4 regions of the Bacillus sp. XF8 genome follow, and region 1 is predicted to be linked to each of the others. Evidence: predicted binding sites of a transcription regulator. Region 1 holds the regulator's gene; each other region holds the start of a gene.
What was found. Region 1 encodes Rex, which represses fermentation and respiration genes when NADH is low (regulators of the CRP and FNR family bind a similar motif). Its sites were predicted from a motif close to TTGTGAAATATTTCACAA; they were not measured.
Positions count from the first base shown of each region.

Region 2: the regulator Rex is predicted to act here: its motif matches at 990-1,007, upstream of J4P91_RS10705 (TIGR04053 family radical SAM/SPASM domain-containing protein).
Region 3: the regulator Rex is predicted to act here: its motif matches at 1,277-1,294, upstream of pflB (formate C-acetyltransferase).
Region 4: the regulator Rex is predicted to act here: its motif matches at 1,448-1,465, upstream of arcA (arginine deiminase).

Region 1 is NZ_JAGDQK010000054.1:4,954-7,166, forward strand. It holds gene J4P91_RS25935 (ABC-F family ATP-binding cassette domain-containing protein) at 1-404, opposite strand, end outside; gene J4P91_RS25940 (redox-sensing transcriptional repressor Rex) at 589-1,218, shown strand; gene J4P91_RS25945 (YdiK family protein) at 1,247-1,438, opposite strand; gene J4P91_RS25950 (CPBP family intramembrane glutamic endopeptidase) at 1,441-2,184, opposite strand.
Region 2 is NZ_JAGDQK010000016.1:107,045-109,257, forward strand. It holds gene J4P91_RS10705 (TIGR04053 family radical SAM/SPASM domain-containing protein) at 1-933, opposite strand, end outside; gene J4P91_RS29575 (SMI1/KNR4 family protein) at 1,172-1,459, opposite strand; gene J4P91_RS10715 (BA_1872 family lipoprotein) at 1,413-1,793, opposite strand.
Region 3 is NZ_JAGDQK010000024.1:33,602-35,814, reverse strand. It holds gene J4P91_RS16070 (serine hydrolase domain-containing protein) at 1-1,000, shown strand, start outside; gene pflB (formate C-acetyltransferase) at 1,405-2,213, shown strand, end outside.
Region 4 is NZ_JAGDQK010000025.1:49,409-51,621, forward strand. It holds gene argF (ornithine carbamoyltransferase) at 1-93, opposite strand, end outside; gene arcA (arginine deiminase) at 124-1,356, opposite strand; gene argR (arginine repressor) at 1,633-2,082, opposite strand.

The DNA of each region.
Region 1 (2,213 bases):
TTGTAGTCTAACTGTAATTGATCATAATCAGCGAGTAATTTTTCGTACGTAGCAGCATTTGAAAAGTTCTCTTCCTTACCCATTTCCTGCTCTAACCTTCGAAGTTTCTTTTCCATTTGCTGCAGATGAGTAAAGACGGTAAGCATTTCATCCCAAATTGTTAAAGAAGTTTCTAAACCAGTATTTTGGGCTAAGTACCCAATTGAAACATCTTTTGGCTTTATAATTTCTCCACCGTCGTGAGATAGTTCACCGGCAATTATTTTTAATAATGTGGATTTTCCAGCACCATTTCGACCAACTAGTGCAATGCGATCCTTTGTTTGAACTTCCAATTTAATGTTTGCAAGAATTGTTTCAGCACCGTATAATTTTGAAAGCCCATTCACTTGTAATAAAATCAATGTTTTCACCTCAAATAATTTCTTAACTTTGCCATGTTTATATTTCTCAATCATACTAAAAATAGTGTATAGTTTAAAATAAAGAGAGAAGTCTTCTCTCTATTATACAAGGAAAGTCATAAGTGCTAAACTTCTGTATTTGTTTTAAGTCTATGAACAAAGATAGGAAGAGAGGAGAGGTTATATGGATCAGCAAAAGATTCCACAGGCCACTGCCAAACGATTGCCTCTATACTATCGATTTATCCAAAACTTATCTCTTTCTGGTAAGCAACGTGTTTCATCGGCAGAATTGAGTGAAGCGGTGAAGGTAGATTCCGCGACAATTCGAAGAGATTTTTCATATTTTGGAGCGTTAGGGAAAAAGGGATATGGGTATAATGTGAATTATTTACTATCATTTTTCCGAGAAACGCTCGATCAAGATGATATAACACGTGTAGCACTTATTGGAGTGGGTAATTTAGGGACCGCTTTCTTACATTACAATTTCACGAAAAATAATAATACAAAGATTGAAATGGCGTTTGATGTCAATGAAGAGAAAGTTGGAAAAGAAATCGGAGGAATTCCTGTATATCATTTAGATGAATTAGAAGAACGTTTAACAAATGATATACAAGTGGCAATATTAACAGTGCCTGCTACCGTTGCACAAGCTGTAGCGGATCGATTGGCCGAAACAAATGTACATGGAATTTTAAATTTTACACCGGCACGATTAAATGTTTCAGAAAATATAAGAATTCATCATATTGATTTAGCTGTAGAATTACAAACACTCGTTTATTTTTTGAAAAATTATCCACAATAAAACGCAGAGGAAATCCCTCTGCGTTTTATTATTGCTTTTTCTTTGTAAATTTGACTAAGATAAGTCGAAGTGCCAAATTAAAATCAATTGTTGCCATAGCAGCAAACAGCATTGTCCAAAAGTTCCAAATTGTATCTGTAACGTTCGTAATTGCGAAACGTGTAAAGACACATCCGAGAAGGAAATACAGTGCTGCCATGAACAATGGTGAGTTCCTCATATTTAAAATCCTCCGATAAATCCTTGCATTTTTTCTGCTTGTTTAATCATTTCTTGTATTTGTTCGTTACTTACTACTACTTGGGTTATTGCAACTAGTGAATTCATCGTAACGTGAGCCATAATAGGAACGATGATTCGTTTTGTTTTCACGTATAGAAAAGCGAAAACAAGTCCCATGGAAGTGTATACTAACAAATGTGTAAAATCAAAGTGAATTGCTGCAAAAACAAGTGAACTAATAATTGCCGCGATAAAGAAATTAAATCTTTTATAGAGTGTTCCAAATAAAATTTTTCTAAAGACAATCTCTTCTAAAATAGGGCCGATGATAGAGATAACAATAAGAAACCATGGAGTAGCTCTTGCTATTTCCATCAAATCTTGGGTATTTTGAGAACCGGGCTTAATCCCTAATAATCGCATTTCAATATTAGCTGCGATTACTTGAGCAAACATAGCTAAAAAGAAACCGATAAATATCCAGCCGATTGTAGCAGAAATACTAGCTCGCTTAGTATCTAAATGTCTTTCGCGGATATCGGTTCTAAGTAGCCAAAGTATAATACATAATGCAATAAAAAAGCTGATGATTGACCAGTGCCCAGCCATGATTTGTATTTTTTGCTCTCGTGAAACCGCCATATTATCGTATAGTCCTGTTTTGAAAAGGAGCCACACTCCAACAATTCCCGATAATTGCATCAGAATATATGTAACTATAATCCACCAATATTGTTTTTTCAAATTGGTTAACCATCCTTTCTAACTCTAGT
Region 2 (2,213 bases), on a different contig from region 1:
CCGATAAATATCAGCTAGTGGTGTTGTTCTAACGTTCCCGGCTTTGATAGGTAATAACCCACTTGGATATACATCTCCAATATGAGAAATAAATACAAAACCGTTTCCATCATTTACCCCTTTTGGAGCACGTCCAAGTCCATCAATTTGCCCCGTCATTCCATTCATTAATACATCCTGATATTGAATAGCCTGATCTACTTTTTTATTTTCTTTCATTTTTTGTTGAATAACAACGCGTCGATAGTGCTGAGCGGCTGTTGTTTTAATATCAAAAGAAACCTTTTTACTTAGTTGATATAGCCATTGGAATACCCTTTCATGCTGAGCTGGTGAAATCATATCTGTTTCCTTGCCGCGCCCCGTTGGAACTAAGAAAAATACACTCCACAGCACACAATCTAATTCTTCTACTAAAATTGCCATATCTTCAAGTACATTCACATTATAATTAGAAACAACAGTATTAATTTGAATAGGAATTTTTAATTCATGCAAGTAACGAATCGCCTTCATTGTTAATTCAAATGACCCATCTGTCCCTCTAAAATGATCGTGTATTTCAGCTGTTGGTCCATCTAAACTAAATGCCCATCTAGCAAGCCCTATTTCTTTTGCTTTTCGAATCGTTTCTTTTGTAACATTTGGGGTAGCACTTGGTGTCATGGATACCCGAACACCTTTTTTTACCGCATAATCCGCAATATCATATACATCCGGACGCATTAACGGATCTCCGCCAGTAAAAACAAGCATTGGATTATCCATTTCATATATATCATCAATTAGTTTTTTCCCCTCTTCAAATGTTAGCTCAAGAGGATGACGATGATACTGAGCTTCCGCACGACAATGAATACATTTTAATTGACATGCTCTTGTTAACTCCCATATTACAATAAATGGATTTTTATTAAAATCACGATTAATCAAGATTAAAACCTCCCATCGATTTATATTCTAATTGTAAAGTTATATAAGCATTCATGTTGTGAGATACATCACGCATGAAATTTCTAGTATAAAGCAAAACTTTTATCAGGGGGTGTTTTGTTCATGTCTCATTAATTGGGTTCACTTTATTTGTATAAGAGGTGCTTTTTTAGAAGATAAATGTATATTCAAAATTTATATGTATTCCCTTTACTTTTCTAATTAATTTAATAGATTTTTAATCATCATGTACTCCATCTAATAGCTCTGAAAATGTATGACAAATTATCTCTATAGCTGCTTCTCCTTGTTCCTCATGATCCCAAAATACAATTGTTGGTGATAGTTTATCCGCAAGATAGTCAAAACATATTAGATTTCCGAAAGGATCTCTAGCAAAAGGAATAATTCCCTCTATCTCAGGCTGTATTGGGTTATAAAAGGAAACGGCAAGCGGGTACACTCCGCTTGCCGATTTTTCATAGCTTCGTATGTATTTGAATTCCTTTTGCTTTCTTTTCTTCACCCTTCACGCGTACAATTAAATCATATGATCCGGATTTTGGCGCTTCAAAAGAAAGCAAACCTTCTTTTTGAGAAGTGACTTCTTCTTCATAAATGACCTTATCGTCTTTTGTGACTTGCAATAAAATCGTACCTTCTTCAACGGCTGCCTCATAAGGAATTTCCACATTTCCTTTTTCAGCTTTAATCGTTTGCACATCGTGATACCCTTGCAGGGAGCCAATTTTCAAAGTCGTTTCGCCATTGTTTTGAACCTTTGTGACTTTTGTTGCTGTATTGCATGCGCTTAACAATACAACAAGAGTGAGAATGAGAAATGAACGTAGCAATTTCATAGAGATTCCCCTTTCTTTTTTATCATGATAAAATTTTACCATTGCGGTAACTATTTTATCATTTTTTGATAAGCCAATATACTCATCAAAATAAAAAATTGTAATTTATGATAACCTGTATGACATCCGCATCCTTTCAGCCTAATAAACTCCCGTAAATTTACTTAATCTACATTTCTTTTTGTAAATTTTAATACAGATTCTCTTGAACGTTCGATTTCATTTTTATTTTCATTATAGAACTTTGACACATACTTTTATAAACAGTTGTAACATTGAAATAAAGTTTGATTAAATTAACTTAATAAACCTTGATAAAAGAGCAAATAGAAAAAGCATGTTTTGAAAAATAGATTGATCAAAACATGCTTTTTCTATAATCAATTAAATCATCCTTTTATAAAAAAGTTTGATAATTTT
Region 3 (2,213 bases), on a different contig from region 1:
GCCACAGCAAGCTAAGGTAGCAGAACAAGCTGCCGAAGGACAACCACAAGAAGTTAATGAAAATGCTGAGTTAGACGAGTATTTAAAGAGCAAAAGTTTTAGTGGGACAGCAGTTGTCGTGAAAAACGGAAAAGTACTTTTAAATAAAGGATATGGGCTGGCAAATCGAGAAAAAAATATACCAAATAATTCTGAAACAACATTTTATATTGGCTCGATTTCAAAGGCATTTGTAGCAACAGCAATTATGCAGCTAAAAGATCAAAATAAAATTCAAACAGAGGATACAATAGCGAAATATATTCCTGATTTTCCAAGAGGTAGTGAAGTTAAGTTAGTTCATCTATTGACACACACATCTGGAATTCCTGAATATGAGGCAGGTGCAGATGATATTTCTCATGAGGAATTGTTGAAGCGAATTGGACAACAAAAACGTTTATTTAATCCAGGTGAAAAATGGAAGTATTCGGATTCGAATTACTCAATACTTGGTTACATCGTTGAGAAAGTTAGTGGGCAACCGTTAGAAGAATATATTAAACAACATATTTTTGATGTTGTAGGCATGAAAAATTCAGGTTTTGGTACAGAATTAGAGAAAACAAAGTATCCTTCTACTGGTTATAAGATTGTAAATAATAATATGACAGTACCTGCTATTCCGAGCATGTCACAATTATATGGAAATGGCGATATATACACGAGTGCAAATGATTTATATTTATTTAATGAAGCGCTATTTTCTGGGAAGCTAATATCCAAAGAAAGCTACGATCAAATGTTTACAGCCTTTAAAAAAGATTATGGATTTGGTTGGTATGTAAATCCGGGAAGTTACTCTAATCACGGTGTAATGCCGGGATGGAATTGTTTAAATGGATTTAGTAGAAGTGGTAATGTGTATGTTATTTTATTATCTAATATTCAAAATAACATTAAATCATTTGGTACGATTAATAATGATATTTATACGATGTTGCAGCATATTGAAGTGTAAGAGACTATCTTTATTGTTTTAAATTATGTATCGATCTAATCAGGAGATATATTTAGTTTATTATGAAAAGAAGTGTACCAAACAGGTACACTTCTTTTTATTCTGTTTTAAAAAAACTATAACAGAATAGGGGATAAGGGTATTACAGTTTAAAATGGGTATGACTCTTTATACTACAGAATAGGATTCGTTTATAAGGGTACCAAAAAAATACAATTAAGGAAAGAGTTAATTTAAAAGAGTTTTAATTGAAGTTAATACTATGTGTATAGTAGTTTGCTCAATATTTCACAAATGTGTCACAACTATCTCGTTCGCTTTTTCAAAAAAGTAGTATTCTAAATGTGTAAGCTGTTATATAAAAAATCTTAGTCCTGTACTAATCAAAAATGGAGGAGATTAGGATGACTCAAGTATTAGAAAATGTAAAAAACGCATGGGCAAACTTTAAAGGTGAAAAATGGAAAGCAGAAATTGATGTTCGCGATTTCATTTTAAATAATGTAAACGTTTACGAAGGAGACGAATCTTTCTTAGCGGGAGCAACAGAAGCAACGAAACAACTTTGGGATCAAGTAATGGATTTAACAAAACAAGAACGTGACAATGGCGGCGTCCTTGATATGGATACACGTATCGTTTCTTCTATTACATCTCATGGTCCTGGATATTTAAATAAAGATACTGAAAAAGTAGTTGGTTTCCAAACAGATAAACCATTTAAACGTTCTTTACAACCGTATGGTGGTATTCGTATGGCAGAACAAGCTTGTGAAGCTTATGGATACGAAATGGATAAAGAACTTAGTCGTATTTTCAGAGATTGGCGTAAAACTCATAACCAAGGTGTATTTGATGCATACACACCAGAAATGAGAGCGGCTCGTAAATCAGGTGTTATTACTGGTCTTCCAGATGCATATGGCCGTGGACGTATTATTGGTGACTATCGCCGCGTAGCATTATATGGCGTTGATCGTTTAATAGAAGCGAAAAAAGAAGATTTGAATTTAACTGGCGGTGTAATGAGCGAAGAGACAATGCGTTTACGCGAAGAGTTATCTGAGCAAATGCGTGCACTTCAAGAATTAAAACAAATGGCAGCTTCTCATGGTTTTGATATTTCTAAACCAGCAACAAATGCACAAGAGGCATTCCAGTGGTTATACTTCGCTTATCTTGCAGCAATTAAAGAACAAAATGGGGCAGCGAT
Region 4 (2,213 bases), on a different contig from region 1:
TGCTAAATCTAGAAAATATAATAATTCTTCTTTCGTAAAATCTTTTTCAGCAAGAAAACTTCTTCCTTTTAAGTTTGGTTTAGTCATCAACATGATTCATCCCTACTTTCTCCGTTATTTATACTAAATATCTTTTCGAACAATTGGCATACTCATGCAACGTGGACCCCCACGACCGCGAGATAATTCCGAACTCAATACTTCAATAACTTCTATACCATGTTCACGTAATAAAGCATTGGATACATAGTTGCGATCATATGTAACAACTACTCCTGGCGCAATTGCTAATGTATTTGATCCATCGTTCCATTGTTCACGAGCAGAAGCAATTACATCTCCTCCTCCGCAAGGAATAAGTACTAATTCACTTAAACCTAATACTTCTTTTAAAGCTTCAGTTAAAGATGTACGATGTGTAATTTTTAGAGTTTCTTCATCCTTTCCTTTTTCTAAAATATATATATTCATATTTCCTTTTGGTCCTTGGATAGCTGGATGAATTGTAAATTTATCGTAATCGACCATTGTAAATACTGTATCTAAATGCATAAATGCTCGACATTTTGGAATTTCTATTGCTAGTACTTTCTTAATTTTATTTTGACGACTAAATAAATTTTTAGCTAAACGCTCAATTGCTTTAGCTGAAGTACGAGCAGATACTCCAATTGCAATTGTTTCCTCATTTAAGATCAGCTCGTCGCCACCTTCAATTGGAAACTTATAATCACGATCTAACCAAACTGGCACATTATGATTTGCAAATCGTGGATGATGCTTAATGATATATTCCATAAACAATGATTCACGTCTCCGTGCCGGCTCTCTCATTTTATTAATTGTTAAACCGTCACCTATAGTAGCTGCTGGATCACGAGTAAAATATAAATTTGGCATTGGATCTAAATAAAATGGATAATGATCTTCCATTAATTCATATAGATGTGCTTTCTTACTTGTTTCAATTTCATTTTTCCGCACACCACCCATAATTTTTTGAATCAATTCTTCATTTGAAAAGGAAAGTAAATATTCTTTTAAAGTTTGATGTGCAACGTTTACGTCAGCCTGTCCTTCTTTTAAAATATGATCAACAAATTCTTCCCGAAGCTTTTTATCAACTAACGCCTCAGCTGCTAGTTTTTCTAAATAAAGAACTTCAACACCCCGATTGCGTAATGTTTGTGCAAAATAATCATGTTCTTTTTGAATAATTGGTAAGTATGGAATATCGTCAAATAATAATTGCTGTAAATAATCTGGCGTTAAGTTTTCCACTTCTTTACCAGGACGTTTTAATAAAACTGTTTGTAATTCCCCAATTTCTGAAGTAACATGTATCGGATGTTTCATTTGTTGTACCTCCTTTTAAATTTGTTTGATGCCTTACAAGTACATAATAACTGGTACGTGCTTTTCACTTTGTGAAAACGTTAACATTATTAAGTGGAATATTTCACAAGTTATTTTTTAAAATAATATATATTTGTATGTTTATAAGTTTTTTCACCCTACATTTTACAAAACAGCTGTATATTACGTATATATAATGAATAACGCTTTACTAATTCATATTAAAATTCTAAAAAAAATCCTGTTTCTAGTAACGATTAGAAACAGGATTTTCACTTACATAATTAATTTCAACCTTTCCTCTAGAACCTTCCTATCCGATTCTGATCGAGAAATTACAAGGCATGTATCATTTCCACATATACATCCCACTTTTTCTTTCCAGTCTAAAGAATCCAATAAAGCACCGATAACGTGGGCATTACCAGGTAATGTTTTAATAACCGTCAATTGATCTACATAATCAACCCTTATGACAACCTCTCTCAATTTTTTCTTTAACTTCATATCAGTTTGTAAACTATCTTCTGAGAAAACCTTATATATAGTTAAGCCTCTTGAAGAAGTTACCTTTATTAAATTTAACTCACGAATATCTCGCGAAATTGTCGCTTGTGTAACCAATACACCCTGTTCTTCTAATAATTCTACTAATTTCTCTTGTGTATCTATTTCATACTCTCTCACCAATTGTTTAATGAGTCGTTGTCTTTTTTCTTTTTTCATAAAAGACACCCTTTCGAATATTTATAGTTTTATTATATCTTGCTATAATTTCCATCCGAAAGAGACAAGGTTAAATATTGCGGAAACGTTCATAGTTTATGATATATAAAACTATCCGTCTTATTTTTAAA